One region of the Streptomyces sp. NPDC058195 genome, then DNA from elsewhere that is predicted to be linked to it. Evidence: riboswitches for the same ligand, from Rfam matches in the RefSeq annotation. Region 1 holds a riboswitch; each other region holds the start of a gene.
The links. Region 1 has a riboswitch for cyclic di-AMP ahead of ACFVWY_RS16500 (peptidoglycan DD-metalloendopeptidase family protein). Riboswitches for the same ligand answer to the same signal wherever they lie in the genome.
Positions count from the first base shown of each region.

Region 2: another riboswitch for cyclic di-AMP. It lies ahead of ACFVWY_RS11740 (C40 family peptidase); the one in region 1 lies ahead of ACFVWY_RS16500 (peptidoglycan DD-metalloendopeptidase family protein).
Region 3: another riboswitch for cyclic di-AMP. It lies ahead of ACFVWY_RS03725 (NlpC/P60 family protein); the one in region 1 lies ahead of ACFVWY_RS16500 (peptidoglycan DD-metalloendopeptidase family protein).
Region 4: another riboswitch for cyclic di-AMP. It lies ahead of ACFVWY_RS12805 (M23 family metallopeptidase); the one in region 1 lies ahead of ACFVWY_RS16500 (peptidoglycan DD-metalloendopeptidase family protein).

Region 1 covers NZ_JBHVVM010000011.1:161,501-166,817, reverse strand. The annotation lists gene ACFVWY_RS16510 (STM4011 family radical SAM protein) at 1-775, shown strand, start outside; gene ACFVWY_RS16505 (SGNH/GDSL hydrolase family protein) at 844-1,683, opposite strand; gene ACFVWY_RS16500 (peptidoglycan DD-metalloendopeptidase family protein) at 1,857-2,762, opposite strand; cyclic di-AMP (ydaO/yuaA leader) riboswitch at 2,766-2,922, opposite strand; gene ACFVWY_RS16495 (alpha-galactosidase) at 3,218-5,314, opposite strand.
Region 2 covers NZ_JBHVVM010000007.1:175,294-180,610, forward strand. The annotation lists gene ACFVWY_RS11730 (ATP-dependent Clp protease proteolytic subunit) at 1-500, shown strand, start outside; gene ACFVWY_RS11735 (hypothetical protein) at 508-816, shown strand; cyclic di-AMP (ydaO/yuaA leader) riboswitch at 1,178-1,376, shown strand; gene ACFVWY_RS11740 (C40 family peptidase) at 1,380-1,853, shown strand; gene ACFVWY_RS11745 (ATP-binding protein) at 1,835-2,311, opposite strand; gene ACFVWY_RS11750 (helix-turn-helix domain-containing protein) at 2,515-3,375, shown strand; gene ACFVWY_RS11755 (DUF397 domain-containing protein) at 3,399-3,605, shown strand; gene ACFVWY_RS11760 (8-amino-7-oxononanoate synthase) at 3,716-4,858, opposite strand; gene bioB (biotin synthase BioB) at 5,000-5,317, shown strand, end outside.
Region 3 covers NZ_JBHVVM010000002.1:371,108-376,424, forward strand. The annotation lists gene pcrA (DNA helicase PcrA) at 1-1,396, opposite strand, end outside; cyclic di-AMP (ydaO/yuaA leader) riboswitch at 1,619-1,780, shown strand; gene ACFVWY_RS03725 (NlpC/P60 family protein) at 1,787-2,914, shown strand; gene ACFVWY_RS03730 (hypothetical protein) at 2,985-3,338, opposite strand; gene ACFVWY_RS03735 (NlpC/P60 family protein) at 3,616-4,662, shown strand; gene ACFVWY_RS03740 (GNAT family N-acetyltransferase) at 4,742-5,317, shown strand, end outside.
Region 4 covers NZ_JBHVVM010000008.1:105,903-111,219, reverse strand. The annotation lists partial or broken gene ACFVWY_RS12810 (GntR family transcriptional regulator) at 1-602, opposite strand, end outside; gene ACFVWY_RS12805 (M23 family metallopeptidase) at 828-1,652, opposite strand; cyclic di-AMP (ydaO/yuaA leader) riboswitch at 1,666-1,831, opposite strand; gene ACFVWY_RS12800 (M16 family metallopeptidase) at 2,069-3,451, opposite strand; gene ACFVWY_RS12795 (M16 family metallopeptidase) at 3,475-4,839, opposite strand; gene ACFVWY_RS12790 (DNA topoisomerase (ATP-hydrolyzing) subunit A) at 5,110-5,317, shown strand, end outside.

The sequences.
Region 1 (5,317 bases):
GCGGGCCGACCGGGCCGCGCTGGAGCGGTTCACGGCGTGGGCCGCGGCGCAGACCGGCGACCGGATCTCGGTGCTGTTCACACCGTGGGGCGAGGGCCTGGTCCGCTCCTGGTACCGCCGGGCCCTGGTGGAGCTGGCGCAGCTGCCGCACATCCGCCGGGTGGCGATCCAGACCAATCTGAGCACCCGTACGGGATGGCTGGCCGAGGCGGGCGCGGGCCGGGAGAAGATCGCCCTGTGGTGCACGTACCACCCAGGGCAGACGCCGTACGAGCGGTTCCTGGCCAAGTGCCGGGAGCTGAGCGCGCTCGGGGTCCGGCACAGTGTCGGTGTCGTCGGGCTGGACGCCCACCTGGAGGAGGCGAGGCGGCTGCGCGCCGCACTGCCCGACGAGGTCTATCTCTGGGTGAACGCGGCGGAGGGCCACAGCTACACCGACGCGGAGGCGGAACTCTGGACGGCCGTCGATCCGCTCTTCCCGTACAGCAGGCACCCGCACCGTTCGGCCGGTCTGCCGTGCCGGACCGGCGAGTCGGTGATCTCGGTGGACGGCGAGGGCACCGTGCGGCGCTGTCATTTCGTGCCCGCGCGGCTGGGCAATCTCTACGACGGTAGCTACCGGCGGGCGCTGGGGCCGCGCGCCTGCCCCCTGGCGGTCTGCGACTGCCACATCGGCTATGTGCATCTGGAGACGCTGCCGCTGTACGACGTCTTCGCGGGCGGCGTGCTGGAGCGGATACCCGCCTCACCGCCGCTGCCCGGCGGGCGTGGCTGAGGTCCGGCCACGTCCGCCGGGCAGCGGCGGTGCTTCACAGGGGGCTCCGCCGCGTAGCCTCGGGGGCTCTACAGCGGCAGCAGGTCGGGGCGCTTGGCCTCGACGTGGTCGCCGGAGGACTCGCCCCGCAGCCGCCGCCCGATCCACGGCACCAGGTGCTCGCGCGCCCAGTGGATGTCGTCGCGCCGCACCTCCAGGGTGCCGCGCTGGGCCTGCGGGGGCCATTCCTGGTCGGGGTCGGCCGGTACGTCGATGCCGAGGACCTGGGCGGCGCGCAGCGCGACCCTGGTGTGTCCCTCGGGCGACAGGTGGAGCCGGTCGTCACCCCAGGCGCGCCGGTCCTGGACGGACCGCAGCGACCACAGGTCCAGGACCGGGCAGTCGTAGCGGTCGGCGATGGCCCGTACATGGGCGGTGTACGTGGCGATCTTGCCGCGCAGATGGCGCAGCACGGGAATGTCCCGGGTGTCGAAGCCGGTGGTGACCATGACCGTGCCCACCGCCCCGGTGAGCTCGGCGACGGCGCGCTCGAAGCGTTCGGCCACGTCGTCGGGGTCGGTGCCGGGCCGGATGATGTCGTTGCCGCCCGCGCAGAAGCTCACCAGGTCGGGGGCGAGCTCCTTGGCGCGCGGCACCTGCTCCTCGACGATCTGGTCGAGGAGGCGTCCGCGTACGGCGAGATTGGCGTATCTGAATTCCGCGTAATCTCCGGCGTCGAGCGCCGCGCCGGGGTCCGGAAGCTGGTCCGCGAGAAGTACCGCGAATCGGTCCGCCCAGCCGACGAAGGTGCCGTCCGGGCCGGGGTCACCGACTCCCTCGGTGAAGCTGTCGCCGATCGCCGCGTACGACCCGATGACGCCCTGCCGGTTGATGACGCCACGTTGCATATTTCTCGAATCGTCTGCCACAAGCGCTTATCCTGCACTGCCGAATGTGACCTACGCGACCGTAATAAAGGGTTGACGGGTGGTGAGATAGACCACCCGGTCAGTTTTTGGCAAAGAGGGAATAGCCGGAAGGGGCGGTGCGCCACCGCGCACCGCCCCTTCGGTTCCCTCAGGTCACGCCCCTCAGGTCACGCTCAGACGTGGATACCGTGCGAGGCCAGGAAGGCGATCGGGTCGATGTCCGAGCCGTACTCCGGGCCGGTGCGCACCTCGAAGTGCAGGTGCGGGCCGGTGACGTTGCCGGTGGCGCCGGAGAGGCCGACCTGCTGGCCGACGCTCACGGCCTGGCCCGCCGAGACGGACAGGGAGGACAGGTGGCCGTACTGCGAGTAGTGGCCGTCGGCGTGCTTGACGACGATCTGGTTGCCGTAGGCACCGCCCCAGCCGGCGGCGACGACGGTGCCGGAGGTGATGGCCTTGACGCCGGTACCGGTGCCGACGGGGAAGTCGATACCGGTGTGGCTGCCACTGGACCAGTTGGAGCCGGAGGCCCGGTAATTGGTGGTGTGGTTGCCGGGGACCGGGTGGGCGTAGCCGGAAGCGGTGCTCTCGGCGGCCGGGGCCTCCTCAGCGGCGGATTCGGCCGGAGCCGGCTTCTCGGCGGCCGGGGCGAGGGCCTTCGACGGCAGGGCGGAACCGGCGCCGGCGCCGGCGGGTGCGGCCTTGGCCGCGGTCGCCGCGGAGAGGGTCAGCTTCATGCCGGGGAAGATCAGGCCCGGGTTCTCGCCGACGACCTCGCGGTTGTCCTGGTACAGCTTCTGCCAGCCGCCCTTGACCTGGTGCTCGGCGGCGATCTTCGACAGGTAGTCGCCGGACACGACGGAGTACGTGGCGGGCGCGGCCTTCGGGGCGGACTTCGGCGCGGTGTGCGCGGTGGCGGCCCGCTCCGGCGCGGCGGCCGGGGCCGACTGCTCCGCGGCGTGGGCGCCGGTGGCGCCGAGCAGCGGCAGTGCGATGACGGCGCCACCGGTGCCGACCGCGGCGATGCCGCGGGCGATGGGGCCGATCTTGGTACGGCGGTGCTTACCCGTGTTGGGCATGGCGTCTGTCCTCTCCGGCGCCTGCGAGGTGAGCTGTCGGGTTCGGGCTGGAGATGCCCGGCCGCACCACGTGCGACTTCACCCCTAGCCGGCCGGATTTCCCCGGTCGGCGGCCTACCTGGTTCCCCCGCTCCTGCCACGCGATAAGTGGATGTGAATTCCGGTCGGCGGCAGGATTGGGCGGACCGTCCGGAATGACGGTGACCGTAAGCGAGCCGGGACGGCGAGAACAAGCGGCAGGTTCCACCCCGGTATTCCGTTCCGGGAATTCGGCGCGGAATTCCGGTCACCCTCCGTGGATTACGGATCTTGTCATTCCGCACCGGGTACGGAATGCCCGCCGGGGCCGCCGCCACACACCGTCACGAATATGATCCCGCTCACGGGACGCCGGCCATCTCCCTTACAAGCAGGCGATGTTAGGAAAAAGTGCGCATTACGGACACCTCGGGTGCTCAGCTCCGTCGCAGGCGCAGCACCCGCGCGTCGAGATCGCCCCGGAGCCCGGTGTGCAGCCCCTGGTGCAGCAGCACCGAGCCGTGGTGGACCGCCCCGGTCTCCCGGCAGGTGTACACGGCCGCGGGGTCGAGCCCGCGCAGCCGCAGGGCCGGGGGGCGTTCCCCGTACCGCTGGGCCTCCAGCCACATCAGGACCACGGCCTCCTCGCCGAGGACGTACTGGACCGCGCTGAGTCCGCCGCGCGGCTCGCGCAGCCGGTACAGCGCCCCGTGCTGCACCACGGGGCGGATCTCCTTGTAGAGGTCCACCCAGCCGCGCGCCTCGGTCAGCTCCTGCTCGCTCCATTCGGTGAGGTTCCCGCCGATGCCGAGCACCCCGGCCATGGCGCTCACGAAGCGGAATCGCAGCGAGCTGACCCTGCCGTTGAGCTGGCGGTTCGGGCTGTCGGTGACCCAGGCGGCCATCACCCGGGCCGGGTGGAGGTGCCCGAAGCCCTCCTGGATGGCGAGCCGGTCGAGCGGGTCGGTGTTGTCGGAGGTCCACACCTGGTCGGTACGGGACAGGATGCCCAGGTCGATCCGGCCGCCCCCGCCCGAGCAGGACTCGAAGGCAACGGCGGGGTGGGCGGCCCTGAGCCGGTCGATCAGCGCGTACAGGGCGTCCACATGGGCGGTCCAGATCTTCTGGGGATACTCCTCACCGGGCCAGCCCGGGTCGGTGAAGCAGCGGTTGAAGTCCCACTTCACGTAGTCGACGGGGGTGCCGGAGAGCAGCGCGTGCAGCCGCTCCCAGAGGTACTCCTGGACATCGGGCCGGGCCAGATTGAGCACCAGCTGGTTGCGGTACTCCGTCCGGGCCCGGCCGGGGACGTGCTGGACCCAGTCGGGGTGCGCGCGGTAGAGGTCGCTGTCAGGGTTGACCATTTCCGGTTCGACCCAGATACCGAACCGCATGCCGAGCCCGTGCACTTCGTCGGCGAGCGGCTTCAGCCCGCCGGGGAAGCGGTCCGGATTGGGGGTCCAGTCACCGAGCCCGGCCCGGTCGCTGGTCCGCCGCCCGAACCAGGCGTCGTCCACCACGAACAGCTCGACGCCCATCGCCGCGGCGCGCCGGGCGAGGGCACGCTGCTGGTCCAGCGAGATGGCGAAGCCGGTCGCCTCCCAGGAGTTGTAGAGCACCGGCCGCAGGCTCCGCGCGTCCGGGATGACATGAGCCAGCTGCCAGGCGTGCCAGGCCCGGCTGGCCCCGCCGAAGCCACCGTCACTCCAGAGCCCGGCGAACACGGGGGTGGTGTACGACTCCCCCGGGGCGAGCCGGAGCAGCCCGGATTCGTCATGCCCGGCGCCGCCGGTGATCTGCACGAGTCCGTCGGGCAGCCGCTGCACGCTGATCCGCCAGGAGCCGGACCAGCCGAGCGCGCAGCCGTAGACCTCCCCGCTCTCCTCGGTGGCCGCGCCGTCGGCGTCCAGCGCGGCCCACGGGAGGTACTGGTGGCCGGTGTGGCCGCGCCTGCTGGAGATGACGCCCTCGCCGTGGAGCAGTTCCGCGCGCTCGATCCGGGTCTCGGCCGACCAGCGGCCGTGCAGCCGGCTCAGCCGCCAGCCGTCGCGGGCGGGCAGCGACCAGGCGGCCGCGTCGGCGCGCAGCAGTTCCAGCGGCGGGCCGTCCGGACCGGTGTGGGTGACGGTGGCCCAGCGCTCCACGACGTCGGAATCGTCCCTCATCCGGTAGTGCAGGGTCAGGGAGAGGCGGTGCACGGCATCGGTGAAGCCGATCCGCAGTTCGTCGCCCTCGGTCACGGCGGCGTGAAAGGCCCACTCGGTGCCGCGGACGAGCGGGGTGCGGACGCTGAGCGCGGGGCGGACGAACCGGGGGCCGCCCTCCACCGGGTATTCCTCATGACCGTCGAGGGGGGATTCGAAGGACCGGAAGGGCAGGTCCGGCGCCTCGGCCAGTGACTCGGCGGCGGCAAGGGTGATCCTCGGCCCCCAGTGCAGATGGAGCAGCTCGTCCTGTCCGGTCAGTGCCAGTGCGTAGCCGCTGTTCTCGCCGGTGAGCAGCCAAGTACGGCCGGTACGGCCTGTCTCGATCATGTG
Region 2 (5,317 bases), on a different contig from region 1:
CCGCCTCGGATCTGATCGCGCAGTTCATGTACCTGGAGCACGCCGCCCCGGACCGGCCCGTCTCGCTCTACATCAACTCCCCCGGCGGCTCCTTCGAGGCCATGTCCGCGATCTACGACACCATGCAGTACGTGACCTGCGAGGTGGAGACCTTCTGCCTCGGCCAGGCAGGCCCCTGCGCCTCCGTACTGCTCGCCGCGGGCGCCCCTGGTCACCGGCACGCGCTGCCCGGCGCCCGGGTGCTCGTGCGCCAGCCCGAACTCCCCGAACCGGTACGGGGCCAGCCGTCCGACCTGGCCGTCGAGGCCCGGGAGATGGAACGGCTCCACACGCTGCTGATCGAACTGCTGGCGCGGCACACCGGCCGCGACACCGGACGGATCGCCGCGGACATCGAGCGCGACCTGATCCTCGACGCGGCGGGAGCACGGGCGTACGGCCTGGTGGATCACGTCCTGGAGAACCGGAACGCCTCCCGCCCACCGCACGCCGCGCGGTGAACGCACGATGCGACCGCCCGAACTCCCGCCGCTTCCCGCGCTGACCCGCGCCGAGGGAGAGTTCATCGACCGCTACCTCGACGTCGTCGACCAGCTCGGCCGGATCAACCCGGCCCGGGGCACCGACACCTACGGCGCGCTGCGCGCCGCTCAGGCACTGGCCTCGCACGCGGTGGCGCTGCGGGAAGCGCTGGCGCTGATGCACGAACGGGGGGAGGCACACATCCACACCGCGACGCTCGCACGGGCGCTGCGCGTGCTGGACGGTGAGCGGCGCGCCGGGCGCGTCACCGTACCCCCGGCTCCCACGATGTGACCGGAGCGTGCGCTCCGCCGTGGGCGAGGCGGGCGGCCGCACCGCCCACGGCCCTCACCCCGCCGCCGTGGCCGACACACCCGACACGGTGATCGGATTTCCTCGCTCGTTCGGCGTAGGAAGTCCCTCGCACGCGAGACCGCTCAACTTGCGCGTTTCACAGGGACAGTGACCGGAATCTACGCTTCCGTCGCTGGTACGGCGTGGGCCCGAAGCTCCGTCAGCAGCCCGGAGCGCACCATGTCCACCTGAATGGATCAGTCGTGAGGAGCCTCACATATCCCATTTTCGGCTCGGAAATCCGATGATCCGTGGGTCAAGATCCCTGGGACGACAAGCCCCCGCCACCGCGGCGGGGCGGTCCGGGCGGACGCCGAGTCCTGCCGCCGTCCGGATGCCTGGTCGACGAGAGTGGATCGGCAGGAGTGGAGGACCCAGGCACAACGGGTCGGCCCGGACACACCGGACGACCCTCGGGGTGAAGCCGCACCACGCGGCCGGGCGACTTCGCCGGCCCGAACCCGACAGGTCATCCTTCACAGGCGGCTGACGAAGGGTTGCGCATGTCTGCGCAGGTTCATGTCCCGTCTCTGTTCGTCCGGGCCGGAACGGCCTCGGTTCTCACTCTCGCCGCCGTCGGCGGCACCATGTTCGCCCCGGGTGTCCAGGCGGACGCCCAGGCCGCGACCGTATCGACGAAGGCGCTCGGCATCGCGGCATCGAAGAAGGGGGCGCCGTACCGCTGGGGCGCCGCCGGTCCCCACCGCTTCGACTGCTCGGGCCTGACCCTCTACGCGTTCAAGAAGGCCGGCAAGAAGCTCCCCCGCACCGCACAGCAGCAGTACAACCGGACCCGGCACGTCTCGGCCTCACGCCGGCAACGCGGCGACCTGGTCTTCTTCCACTACGGCCGCAGCGTCTACCACGTCGGGATCTACGCCGGAGCGGGCAGGATCTGGCACTCGCCCAGGAGCGGCGCGGTGGTCCGGCTGGAGAAGATCTGGACCAAGAGCGTCTACTACGGCCGGGTCGGCTGAGCCCGGCCGGTCCCCGAAGCCCCCGCCCGGCTCCGCACGGGCACCCGCCACGGCAGCACGACCCACACCGTCTTGCCGCCGTCGGAGGTGGGGGTGACGGTCAGCCGCCCGCCGCGCTGCTGCGCCAGACAGCGGATGATCCCCATGCCACGTCCGTTGTCCTGCCGCACCGCGGCGGGCGGTCGCCTGGGCCACTGCGGATGACTGTCCGTCACCCCCAGGCGGAACCTCTCCTCCTGGTCCAGCCGGAGGTCCACGGTGAAGGTGGGCGACTGCCCGAAGGTGTGCTGCACGACGTTGGTCGCCAGTTCGGAGACGATGAGCCGGACGCCGTCGACGAAATCGGCGTCGTCGGCCAGACCCCATCCGCCGAGCACCCCGACCACGTATCTGCGCGCCGCCGGAACCGAGACCGGATCGCTCGGCAGGGTGACGCATGCCCTCTGATGATCTGCCACAGCGTGCCGTCCTTCCCTCCCGGGCCGGTCCACCGATCGGGCCGGGCCGGGCCGCGCTTGGCGCCGGATTGCCCCTGATGCTGCCCGCTGTGGGGGTGCCACACCACAATATGCATATATCTATCGCTCAATGCGGTGAACTCTGCCACCTGCGCCTGTGAACGGCGGCACACTGTCCGGTCGGCGGAAGAGGGAGAGCGCGCATGCAGCACGGCCCCGCGGTGCGACGCCGCAAACTCGGGGAAGAACTGCGGAGCCTGCGCCACGCGTCGGGGCTCACCAGCCGGGAAGCGGCCCGGACACTCGGCTGGCACCAGTCGAAGGTGAGCCGGATCGAGACCGGCGTGAGCGGGGTGCATCCCGCCGACGTGAACCGGCTGCTGGACACGTACGGCGTGGACGACGCCCGGTTGCGCGGCCTCCTGGCGGCACTGGCGGGCTCGGCCGGTGGGGGCGGTACCGGCTGGTGGCATGCCTATCGCGGCCTGCTCCCGCCCCAGTACCGCGACTTCATCAGCCTGGAGTCGCAGGCGCGCACCGCACGCACACTGGAGACCTCGGTGGTGCCGGGGCTCCTGCAGACCGCCGACTACGCGCGTGCGGTGACCCGGGCCTCGCTGGACGGGCTGCCCGCCGGTCAGCTGGACTCGCTGGTGGAGGTGCGGCTGGCCCGGCAGGGGGTGCTGCGGACCGATCCGCCGCTGCGGCTGAGCGCGGTGCTCGACGAGGCGGTACTGCGGCGCCAGGTCGGCGGCTGCCGGGTGATGCGGGAGCAGCTGCGCCATCTGACCAGAGTGGCCCAGCTCCCCCACGTACGGCTCCAGTTGCTGCCGTTCGCGATGGGCGGGTACGCCGGGCTGACCGGGCCTTTCGTTATTTTCTCATTCCCGAACACTTCTGATCTGGATGTGGTCGTTCTTGACCATTTGACGAGTAGCCTCTATCTGGAGCGGAAAGAAGACCTTGAGGCGTACAGCTCGGCCTTCCGCACCATGCAGGCGCACGCGCTGTCGCCGGAGCACTCGCTGGACCTCATCGCCGCGATCGACCGCGGCGCACAGTGAACCGGACCGCCCGGAGGGACCTCATGTCGGACTGCCTGGCACAGCACGGCTCGGACTGGCGGCGCAGCAGCCGCAGCACGGGCATGAACAACTGCGTGGAGACCGCGCCCGTCTCCGACGGACGGCTCGCCGTGCGGGACTCCAAGGACCTGTCCAGAACGCCGTTACGGTTCTCCGCGACGGCCTGGACCTCCTTCGTCACCGGTCTGCACCGGACTCTGGCCGGCTGACGGCCGCGGTCCGGTGCCAGCTCGGAACGGCTGACGGCCCGGCCGGATGGCGGTGCGGCCAGCCGCGCGGCCGGCCAGCGCCTCCTGACAGCTGGTCGGGGGCGGTGCGGTCAGCTGGCGGGGGCGGTCCGCACGACGGTCTCCACGGCGGTGGTGATCTCCTCCTCGGTCAGGTCGGCGCGCGCGGTCAGCCGGAGCCGGGACACCCCGTCGGGCACCGACGGGGGACGGAAACAGCCGACGAGGACACCGGCCGCACGGCAGTCAGCCGCCCAGCGCACCGCCGCGTCCGCCGAGGGCGCGCGGACCGACACCACCGCCGCGTCGGGCCGTACGGCGGACAGTCCGGCCGCGGTCAGCCGTTGGTGGAGCACGGTGGCCACCGCACGGACCCGTTCGGCCCGTCCGGGCTCGCGGCGCAGCAGCCGCAGGCCTGCGAGGGCGGCGCCCGCGGCGGCCGGTGCGAGGCCGGTGTCGAAGATGAACGTCCGGGCCGTGTTGACGAGGTGGTCGATGACCCGGGCCGGACCGAGAATGGCTCCGCCCTGGCTGCCGAGGGACTTGGAGAGGGTCAGCGTGAGGACGGTCCCGGCGTCGCCCGCGAGCCCGGCGGCGGCCAATGCGCCCCGGCCGCCCGCCCCCAGCACGCCCAGTCCGTGCGCGTCGTCGACGAGCAGCGCGGAGTCCTCCGTACGGCAGATCCCGGCCAGTTCGGACAGCGGCGCCGCGTCGCCGTCGACCGAGAAGACCGAGTCCGTGACGACCAGCGCCCGCCCGTCGCGCGTCCGCAGGGCTTTGCGTACGGCCTCGGGTTCGGCGTGCGGCACGACGGCGGTCCGGGCGCGGGAGAGCCGGCAGCCGTCCACGATCGAGGCGTGGTTGCCCGCGTCCGAGACGATCAGTGAGCCGTGTCCGGTGAGCGCCGTGACGGCGGCGAGGTTGGCCGCGTAGCCGGAGGACAGCACCAGGGCCGCCTCGAAACCGCAGAACTCCGCCAGTTCCTGTTCGAGCGCGGCGTGGAGTGCGGTGGAGCCGGTGACCAGTCGTGAACCGGTCGCGCCCGCGCCCCATTCGCGCGCGGCCGCGGCCGCGGCCCCGGTGATGCCGGGGTGTCTGGCCAGCCCCAGGTAGTCGTTGCTCGCGAGGTCGAGGAGCCCGCAGACGGCGGGCCGGGGACGCAGGACACGGACGAGTCCGGCGTCGGCACGACGGCGTGCCTCGGCGTCGGTCCAGCTGAACGGGTCGAAGGACATGAGCGGTCCCTTTTGTAGGCAGCTCACAGACCTTAACCGCGGGCACGTCCGGTCATGGTGTGGCAATACACACACCCTCGACAGGTAGTGTTGTCCGGTTCCTCCTTGGCTGCGGGACCTGTGTAGGACAGGATCTTCGCCATGGACCTCCTGACCACGCTGGTGGACAAGGGCCTGCGGCGCGAGCCGCCGACCCGTGAAGAAGCCCTCGCCGTGCTGGCGACCCCGGACGACGACCTGCTCGAAGTGGTGGCCGCGGCCGGGAAGGTACGCCGTCAGTGGTTCGGGCGGCGCGTGAAACTGAACTACCTGGTCAATCTCAAGTCCGGCCTGTGCCCCGAGGACTGCTCGTACTGCTCGCAGCGGCTCGGTTCGAAGGCCGAGATCCTCAAGTACACCTGGCTGAAGCCCGATGAGGCTTCGAAGGCGGCCGCCGCCGGAGTTGCGGGCGGGGCCAAG
Region 3 (5,317 bases), on a different contig from region 1:
CGAGGACGCGCAGGTAGGCCAGGATGTCCCGGACCTCCTTGCGCTCGTAGAAGCGCACCCCGCCGACGACCTTGTAGGGCAGGCCGACGCGGATGAAGATCTCTTCGAAGACGCGGGACTGCGCGTTGGTGCGGTAGAAGATCGCGACGTCCCCGGCCCTGGCGTCGCCCGCGTCGGTCAGCCGGTCGATCTCGTCGGCGACGAACTGCGCCTCGTCGTGCTCGGTGTCGGCGACGTAACCGGTGATCCGGGCGCCGGTGCCGGCGTTCGTCCAGAGGTTCTTGGGGCGGCGGCTCTCGTTGCGTTCGATGACGGCGTTGGCGGCGGAGAGGATCGTCTGCGTGGAGCGGTAGTTCTGCTCCAGGAGGATCGTCGTCGCGTCCGGGTAGTCCTCCTCGAACTGGAGGATGTTGCGGATGGTCGCGCCGCGGAAGGCGTAGATCGACTGGTCCGCGTCACCGACCACGCACAGCTCGGCCGGGGCGTCGCCCTCGCCCGCCGGGCCGACCAGCTCGCGCACCAGGGTGTACTGGGCGTGGTTGGTGTCCTGGTACTCGTCGACCAGGACGTGCCGGAAGCGGCGGCGGTAGTGCTCGGCGACGTCGGGGAAGGCCTGGAGCAGGTGGACCGTCGTCATGATGATGTCGTCGAAGTCCAGCGCGTTGGCCTCGCGCAGCCGGGACTGGTACATCGCGTAGGCCTGGGCGAGGGTCTTCTCGAAGCCGTCGGCGGCCTGAGCGGCGAAGGTCTCCTCGTCGATCAGCTCGTTCTTCAGGTTGGAGACCTTGGCCGTGAACGACTTCGGCGGGAAGCGCTTCGGGTCCAGGTCGAGGTCGCGGCAGACCAGGGCCATCAGCCGCTTGGAGTCGGCCGCGTCGTAGATCGAGAACGACGAGGTGAAGCCGAGCCGCTTCGACTCACGGCGCAGGATGCGTACGCACGCGCTGTGGAAGGTCATGACCCACATGGCGTTGGCGCGCGGACCGACGAGCTGCTCGACGCGCTCCTTCATCTCGCCCGCGGCCTTGTTGGTGAACGTGATCGCCAGGATCTGGCCGGGGTGCACCCCGCGCTCGGCGAGGAGATGGGCGATCCGGTGCGTCAGCACCCGGGTCTTGCCCGAACCGGCCCCGGCGACGATGAGCAGCGGGGAGCCCGCGTGGACGACGGCGGCGCGCTGCTCGGTGTTCAGCCCGTCGAGGAGGGCCGCGGCGTCAATGACGGGGCGGGGGGCGCCGTCGCGGTAGTAGGAGTCCCTGGGCGGCGGGCCGTCGAAGACGCCCTCGAACAGACCCTCCGGCACCTCTTCGGGTGCGGCGTCCTCGGGGGGCGGCGGGGGCTGTTCCTCCGAGTGCTGGAGGCTGGCCAGGAAACTGTCGTCAAAGAGGCTGCTCATCGCTTGCCGAGTCTACGGGCTGACCCCTGGCCCCCGGCGGGCGTTCCGCGAGGCGGTACGGAGCGGGACCGGCGCCCCACGGTGGGTGAGCGCCCCTGCCTCCGTCACGCGGGTCACGAAGATGTATCGGGCATATCGAACATCAACCTTCACAGCGGTACCACGGGTTGGCTAGCGTGCTCGACCGGGCGGCCCGACCCCCTTGCGGCGAACCACGCCGAGCGGACGCCCGCGCCGAATCCGGGCTGCCCTCGCGGGAGTCCGGAGCCGGGGGCCCAGACGCAGTACCGGGGTGAATCGGTCCTCCCCCCACACGGACCGTAGGGCGCCTTCCGTTCGTCCGAACCCGACAGCTAACCCGGTAGGCGGTCCACGGAAGGAGATGCCGTTTTGGCATCGCACCGCAAACCGCGCACCCGGGTGCGCTCCACCGCACCGGCCGTCGGGCTCACCACCGCGGCCCTGGCGTCCGTGACGCTGCTCTCCACGCAGAGCGCGGTGGCCGCGCCGGACCCGAAGCCGGGCATCGAGGATGTCCAGAAGAAGGTCGACGACCTCTACCGGCAGGCGGGTACCGCGACCCAGAAGTACAACCAGGCGAAGGAGGCGTCCGCCGCCCAGCGCGCCACGGTCGATGCCCTGCTGGAGGACGTCGCCCAGCGCGCCGACAAGCTCAACGACGCCCGCAGGACGCTGGGCGCCTTCGCCGCCGCGCAGTACCGCAACGGTTCCGTCGCGCCGACCGCCACGTTCTTCCTGGCCGACGACCCGCAGTCGTACTTCGACCAGAACCAGCTGATGGAGCGGATGACCAGCCGCCAGCAGAAGGCGGTCACGGACTTCCGCACCCAGCAGACGAGGACCGCGAAGAAGCGGGCCGAGGCGGTACGGAGCCTGGAGACGCTGACGACGGCCCAGGCCTCGCTGCGCGCCAGCAAGCAGGACGTCCGCACGAAGCTGTCCGAGGCGCGCACGCTGCTGTCGAAGCTGACCGCCGAGGAGAAGGCGCGGCTCGCGGAGATCGAGCGGACGAAGGAGGCGGAGGCCAGGCGCAAGGCCGAGGAGCTGGCCAAGCGGCAGGCCGCAGCCAAGGCCGAGGAGGAGACGAAGAAGCCCGCCGGTACAGGTACAGATACGGGCACAGGCACGGGTACGGGCAGCAGTACCGGCACCAAGGCCGGTCAGGTCCTTGCCTTCGCTCGGGCCCAGATAGGCAAGCCGTACGTGTGGGGCGCGACGGGCCCGGCGTCGTACGACTGCTCCGGGCTGACCCAGGCCGCGTGGAAAGCCGCGGGCGTGGACATCCCGCGGACCACCTGGGACCAGGTCAAGACCGGCACCCGGGTCGCCACGGCGGACCTGCGGCCGGGAGACCTGGTCTTCTTCTACGACGACATCAGCCACGTCGGCATCTACAAGGGCGACGGGATGATGATCCACGCGCCGAAGCCCGGGGCGAACGTGCGCGAGGAGTCGATCTACTACATGCCGATCTACGGCAGCGTGCGCCCCGCGTAGCCGGCGGCGGGCACGCGCGTACCGCGTACCGCGCCCGGCCGCCGGGTCCGCCCGGCGGCCGGGAACGGGATCAGGTCCAGAGCGTGGCGATGAAGATGTTGAGGAGCGTCAGCCCGCCGACCGCGGCGAAGGCGCCCTTGTCGACCTTCTCCTCGTCCCGCTTGATGTAGACCAGCGCGAGGATCACGATCAGGACCAGCAGCTTCACGCCGATCTTGATGTTGTTCACGTGGCCGCCGTCGGTCTCGCGCATCCCGACCAGCGCGACACCGGTGACCAGCATGGCCAGCGCGCCGTGGAGCATCGCCGGGACGAACCGGGCCGTGCCCGCGCCCATCGCCTTCATCTGGGTCAGGAATCCGCCCAGCAGGGAAGCGATGCCGATGATGTGCAGGGCGACGAAGACATGAATGAGTACGTCCATGAGGCCGCAGCCTAGCCGTGGCCATATCACCCCCCGGCAGGCAGGTCCACCTTCGCGGGGCACACACGCCCACGTGTCGCTTCACGTGCACCTGCACCAATTGCATCACTCTGATGCAATTTTTCCGATCAATCGACGGCAATGCCACGCCAAAAACGAGCAATATGCGTCATTACGGCTCCGGCCCGTGCCCCGGGTTTAGCGTCACTCACTGACCGGGTCACCGGGCCCGCCGGTAGCCCCCGTCGGGCAGTCGTCAGGAAGGACGCACGCCCCCGTGGCAGCGCATCGGAAACCCAAGCAGCGCCTGTACAGCGGCCCTGCTGCCCGCACCGCGGCGACCCTCGCCCTCACCGGGGCCGCCACCGCCGCCGCTCTGCCCGGCCCCGCGGCCCACGCCGAACCGCGGCGCACCCCCGCCCAGGTCACGTCCGAGGTGGACCGGCTCTACCACGAGGCGGAGGTCGCCACCGAGCGGTACAACGGCGCGAAGGAGAAGGCCAGCGCCGCGGAGAGGGCCCTCGACGCCCTGCGTGACGAGGCCGCCCGCCGTACCGAGCGCCTCCACGCCTCCCGCCAGGAGCTGGGGTCCTTCGCCGCCGCCCAGTACCGCACGAGCGGCCTCGGCCCCTCCGTGCAGCTGGCGCTCTCCTCCGACCCCGACCAGTACCTGGAGCGGGCGTCGTACCTGGACCGGGTCGCGGACCGCCAGTCCGTCGCGCTCGACCGGGTCCGGCATCAGGTCGCCCGGATCGCCACGCTGCGCGCCCAGGCCACGGGGCAGCTCGCCGACCTGACCCTCCGCCGGACCGAGCTGAGGAAGGACAAGGCGACGATCACGGCCCGGCTGGCCGAGGCGAGACGGCTCCTCAACCGCCTGACCCCGGCCCAGCGCTCCTCGTACGAGGAAACCGGCCACGGCTCGGCGGCCCGCGCGTCCCGTTCCCTGCCGCGCGGCTCCGTCCAGGCGCCCAGCGGCCGTGCCGCCGCGGCCGTCGCCTTCGCGTACGGGGCGCTCGGCAAGCCGTACGTCTGGGGGGCCACCGGCCCCTCCTCCTTCGACTGCTCCGGGCTCACCCAGGCCGCCTGGCGCTCCGCCGGGGTCTCGCTGCCCCGCACCACGTACACCCAGATCAACGCCGGGCAGCGGGTGAGCCGCTCCGAACTCGCCCCCGGGGACCTGGTGTTCTTCTACTCCGGTATCAGCCACGTCGGGCTCTACATCGGCAACGGGCAGATGATCCACGCCCCGCGCCCCGGCGCACCGGTCCGGGTCGCCCCGATCGACCAGATGCCCTTCGCCGGGGCGACCCGGGTGGCATAGTCTCCCCGACGCCGGTCCGGGCCGTCCGCCGCCCCGGCGGCGGCCCGTCGTCGACCAACCGGCCCGAGGACACCCCGACATGCCCATGGACGCCGAGGTCCAGACCCACGCCCGCACGCTCGCCCAGCGTTCCCCGGATCATTTCCGGGCCGGGCCGTTCACCGTCCGGTACAACCCCGTCTGGTCCCTCAAGTACGCCAATTACGCCATACCCGACCAGGACGCGGAGCCGACCGCCGAGGACATCGACGCGCTGGTCGCCGCCTTCCGGGCGCACGACCGGCTGCCCCGGCTGGAATTCCTGCCCGGTGCGGCGCCCGCGGTCGAACCCGCTCTGCTGGCCGCCGGGTTCACCGTCGAGAACCGGGCCCCGGTCATGGCCTGCGCCCCGGGCGAACTGCGGACGCCGAAGCCGGTGGCGGACCTGGCGATCACAGAACCGGCCACCGACGCGGAGTTCGCCGCCGCCGCCCTCATCCAGCACCACGGCTACGGCGGGACCGGCGAGCCCGAGGACGGCCCGGCACAGTGGCTGCGCACGGCCGCCAAGGGCGGCGGGGTCGCGGCCCTCGCCACGCTCGACGGCCTGCCGGTGGCCGCGGGCGGCTGCTCCGTCCCCGTCGGCGGACTCACCGAACTGGCCGGGCTGGCCGTC
Region 4 (5,317 bases), on a different contig from region 1:
GCCGCCGCTCGCTCCGCGTGGTGGACGGCCAGCGCCCTGGCCCGGTCGGCGTCACCGCGCGCCACCGCGTCCACGATGGCCCCGCGCTCGGCCCAGGCGTCCGCCGGCCGGGCCGGCTGCTCGACCACGTACATCCAGGCGATCTTGTGCCGCAGCTGGCCGAGCAGGGCGATCAGGCCAGGGCTGCCGGAGGCCTGTGCCAGCGTCTCGTGGAACCAGCCGCCCAGCGCGCGCAGATCCTCGCCCTCGCCCCGCCGCACCCGGTCGTGACCGAGGCGCACGAGGCCGCACAGCACCTTGAGGTGGGCCTCGGTGCGGCGCTGCGCGGCGCGGGCGGCACCCAGCGGCTCCAGCAGCATCCGGACCTCCAGGAGGTCGGCCGCCTCCAGGTCGGTGGGCTCGGCGACACAGGCACCCGCGTGTCTGCGGGTGACCACGAAGCCCTCGGACTCCAGGGTGCGCAGCGCTTCGCGGACCGGGACGCGGGAGACCCCGTACCGCCGGGCCAGCACCTCCTCCCTGAGACGGCTGCCGCGCCCGAAGACACCGGAGACGATGTCGTCACGGATCGCCGTACTTACCGAATGCGCGGGAATGCGCATGCCCGAACCTCCGTCTCCATGCCCGCTAAAAGCGGCTGCCCGACGCCTGTTCCGTGACTCTATGGCAATGCGGCACCATTTCCGATGCCGGGTGGAAATTCATGAATACCTTCCGGCCGCGCGAAGGTCCGGCGCCGGGCGGTCGCCCGTACCGCACGGCGGGCACGCCGAAGGCCCCGGACGCGGAGCCCGGGGCCTTCGGCGGAAGCTGTGGCGGTGCGCCGGTCAGAGGGCGGCGCCATGGGCGCGCAGGTACGCGACCGGGTCCACGTCGGAGCCGTACGACGGCGTCGTCCGGGCCTCGAAGTGAAGGTGCGGCCCGGTGGAGTTCCCGGTCGAACCGGAGAGGCCGATCTGCTGGCCCGCGGCGACGCCCTGACCGACCGCGACACCGATCGAGGAGAGGTGGCCGTACTGCGTGTACGTGCCGTCCGCCATCCGGAGCACGATGTTGTTGCCGTACGCGCCGCCCCAGCCGGCCTCGACGACCGTACCGGCGCCGACGGCGACGACGGAGCTGCCGGACGCGGCGTGGAAGTCGACGCCCGAGTGACTGCCGGAGGACCAGAGCGAGCCGCCGGACTTGTAGCTGGTGGAGACGTACGAACCGGCGACCGGAAGGTGGAAGGCGCCCAGCGCGGTGCGCTCGGCGGACCGGGCGACACGGGTCGCCGTCCCGGCGCGGGACTCGGCCGCGCGCTCCGCAGCCGCCTTGGCCTCGGCCTTCTTCTTGGCCGCTGCCTTCTTCCGCGCCTCGGCCTTCGCCTTCGCCTTGGCCTCGGCCTCGGCCTTCGCCGCGGCGTCGGCCTGGTGCCGCTGCGCGTCGGCCTGGGCTCCGATCCGCTCGGCGAGGGTCTCGTCGATGGTGAGGACCTGGGTCAGGCCGGTGTCCTCGACGGCGGCGGACTCGGCGTCCGCGGCGACGGCCGGGGCGGCCAGACCGCCGATGACGCCGGTGGTGGCCAGGGCCGCGACGCCGACGGCCTTCGCGCCCTTGCGCTTCAGTCGGCCCGGGGCACGATGCTTCCCGGTGGCACGGGTGAACGCCATGGAGTGGCTGATCCTTTCCTTCCTTCTCGCCTACCGGGTTAGCTGACGGGTTCGGAGCAGGAAGGTCTCCTACGGGCGCCCCGGCCCCTTGGGGCTCAGGCGTCCGATTCACCCCAGGGACTGCGTGGGTCCCCGGCTCCCCGGGCTCGCGCCGGACGGGGACTCGGCGATGACTGTCCGGTACGTCGCGGATGCGGCATACGAGTGGCGAACAGTCGTGCCGACGCTAAACGGGGCGACTTTCATCCGCCAAACGGACAGGGCGTTTTGTAGCGCATCCCACAGGGCAGACAGGCAACCCTTGCAACAGAACGGACAAAAGGGGCGACTCTCGCGAGATCTCGCTCGCGAGGGTCGCCCCTTTGCCCCACTGCGTACCGATCGGTGCGGCCAGAGGCCGACCGATGACCAGCCGGTCAGCCGGTGACCACCGTCACCTCTCCGATGCCCAGGGTCCGGACGGGCTCCTCGATCCGGGCCGCGTCGCCGACCAGGATCGTGACCAGCCGGTCGACCGGGAAGGCGTTGACGACCGCCGCGGTCGCCTCGACCGTGCCGGTCTCCGCGAGGCGGGCGTACAGCTGCGCCTGGTAGTCGTCCGGCAGATGCTGCTCGACCTGGTCGGCGAGGGTTCCCGCGACGGAGGCCGCCGTCTCGAACTTCAGGGGCGCCACGCCCACCAGGTTCTGCACCGCCGTCTCGCGCTCCTCGTCGGTGAGGCCCCCGGCCGCCAGCGTCCGCAGGACCGTCCACAGGTCCTTCAGCGCCGGTTCGGTGGACTCCGTGTCCACCGAACCGCTGATGGCCAGCATCGAGGCACCGGTGGCGCCCGAGGCGGAGCCCGGGGCCGTCGAGCGCAGCACCTGGGCGAAGGCCCGCACGCCGTACGTGTAGCCCTTCTCCTCGCGCAGCACCCGGTCGAGGCGGGAGGTGAGCGTGCCGCCCAGGCAGTAGGTGCCGAGCACCTGGGCCGGCCACACACGGTCGTGGCGGTCGGCGCCGACCCTGCCGATCAGCAGCTGGGTCTGGACCGCGCCGGGACGGTCGACGATCACCACGCGGCCGGTGTCGTCGGCGGTGATCGGAGGCACCGGGCGGGACTCGGCGGCCTCGCCCGACCAGTCGCCCAGGGTGTCGGCGAGCAGGGCGTCCAGATCGATGCCGGTGAGGTCACCGACGACCACGGCGGTCGCGGCGGACGGCCGGACGTGGGCCTCGAAGAAGGCGCGCACGGCCGCCGCGTCGATCCGCTCCACCGTCTCCTCGGTGCCCTGGCGCGGACGCGACATGCGCGCCTGTGCCGGGAAGAGCTCCTTGGAGAGCTGCTTGGCGGCGCGCCGGGCCGGGTTGGCCTGCTCGTGCGGGATCTCGTCGAGCCGGTTGCGCACCAGCCGCTCGATCTCGCTGTCGGAGAAGGCGGGCGCCCGCAGCGCCTCGGCGACCAGTCCGAGCGCCTTGGCCAGCCGGGAGGCCGGAACCTCAAGGGAGACCCGGACGCCGGGGTGGTCCGCGTGCGCGTCGAGCGTGGCACCGCAGCGCTCCAGCTCGGCGGCGAACTCCTCCGCGGTGCGCTTGTCGGTGCCCTCGGACAGGGCCCGCGACATGATCGTGGCCACGCCGTCGAGGCCCTCGGGCTCGGCGTCCAGCGGGGCGTCGAGGAAGATCTCGACCGCCACGACCTGCTGGCCGGGGCGGTGGCAGCGGAGCACCGTGAGGCCGTTGGGCAGGGAGCCGCGCTCCGGGGCGGGGAAGGCCCAGGGACGGGCGACGCCGGGGACCGGCTGCGGGTGGTACTGCATCGAAACTCCAGTCGCGGCGTCGGTCACTTGCCCGCTCCTTCCTGCGCGTCGGTGTCGTCAGCGTCGGCGTCCGCGGACTCGGCCGCCTCGACCGGCTCGTAGACCAGCACCGCCCGGTTGTCGGGGCGCAGCCGGGCCTTGGCGACCGCCTGGACCTCCTCCGCGGTGACGTCGAGCACCCGGTGCACGGCGGTCAGGGCGAGCTGCGGGTCACCGAAGAGCACCGCGAACCGGCAGAGTTCGTCGGCGCGCCCGGCGACCGTACCGAGGCGGTCCAGCCACTCGCGTTCCAACTGGGCCTGTGCGCGCTCCATTTCCTCGGGCGTGGGGCCCTCGGCGGCGAACCTGGCGAGCTCCTCGTCGACCGCGGCCTCGATCTCCGGCACCTCCACGCCGCCGGACGTCTTCACGTCCAGCCAGCCGAGCGAGGGCGCCCCGGCCAGCCGCAGCAGCCCGAACCCGGCCGCCACCGCCGTACGGTCACGGCGGACCAGACGGTTGTGGAGCCGCGAGGACTCACCGCCGCCGAGCACGGTCAGCGCGAGGTCCGCCGCGTCACACTCGCGGGTGCCGTCGTGCGGCAGCCGGTAGGCGGCCATCAGGGCCCGCGCCGGGACCTCCTCGCGCACCTCCTCGCGCAGCTGCTCGCCGATGGTCTCCGGGAGCGCCCCGTCGCGCGGCGGCTGCTTGCCGTCGTGGGACGGGATGGAACCGAAGTACTTCTCGATCCAGGCGAGGGTCTGCTCGGGGTCGATGTCGCCGACCACCGAGAGCACCGCGTTGTTGGGCGCGTAGTAGGTGCGGAAGAAGGCGCGCGCGTCCTCCAGGGTCGCGGCGTCCAGATCGGCCATCGAGCCGATCGGGGTGTGGTGGTACGGGTGGCCCTCGGGGTAGGACAGCGCCGTCAGCTTCTCGAACGCCGTGCCGTAGGGGACGTTGTCGTAGCGCTGGCGGCGCTCGTTCTTGACGACGTCGCGCTGGTTCTCCATGGACTCTTCGTCGAGCGCGGCGAGCAGCGAGCCCATGCGGTCCGCCTCCAGCCACAGAGCCAGCTCCAGCTGATGCGTGGGCATCGTCTCGAAGTAGTTCGTGCGCTCGAAGCTGGTGGTGCCGTTGAGCGAGCCGCCGGCGCTCTGCACCAGCTCGAAGTGGCCGTTCCCCTTGACCTGGCCGGAGCCCTGGAACATCAGGTGCTCGAAGAGGTGCGCCAGGCCGGTGCGCCCCTTGACCTCGTGGCGCGAGCCGACGTCGTACCAGAGACAGACCGCGGCGACCGGGGTCAGATGGTCCTCGGAGAGCACCACGCGCAGGCCGTTGGCCAGGCGGTGCTCGGTCGCTGTCAAGCCGCCGGAGCCGGCCTGAGCGGTGGCCGTGTGACCCATGGGCATGTACGTCCCTTCGATCGCGATACTGGATTTCCTGCGAGACCTGCCACTTTAAGCAAGCGGACGGACACTTGGCGAAGTTCCCGTTCCGGGGAAGTTCGCGTGAAAGAGGGGCGCATCCCCCGCGTGCCGGGGCAGAAAACCGTCCCGGCGCGGGTCACGGACGCGCTTTGGGACGGGTCGAGGTCGGGGTTGTCAGTGCGGCGGTCCACAATGGTCCGCGTCAGAACCTGAGGTTGCCCGAACAGAATCCGTGAAGGAGTCGCAGCAGCGATGGCCCGCCGCAGCACGAAGACCCCGCCGCCGGACGACTTCGAGGAGAAGATCCTCGACATCGACGTCGTCGACGAAATGCAGGGCTCCTTCCTTGAGTACGCGTACTCCGTGATCTACTCGCGGGCCCTGCCCGACGCCCGCGACGGCATGAAGCCGGTGCACCGCCGCATCGTGTACCAGATGAACGAGATGGGCCTGCGCCCCG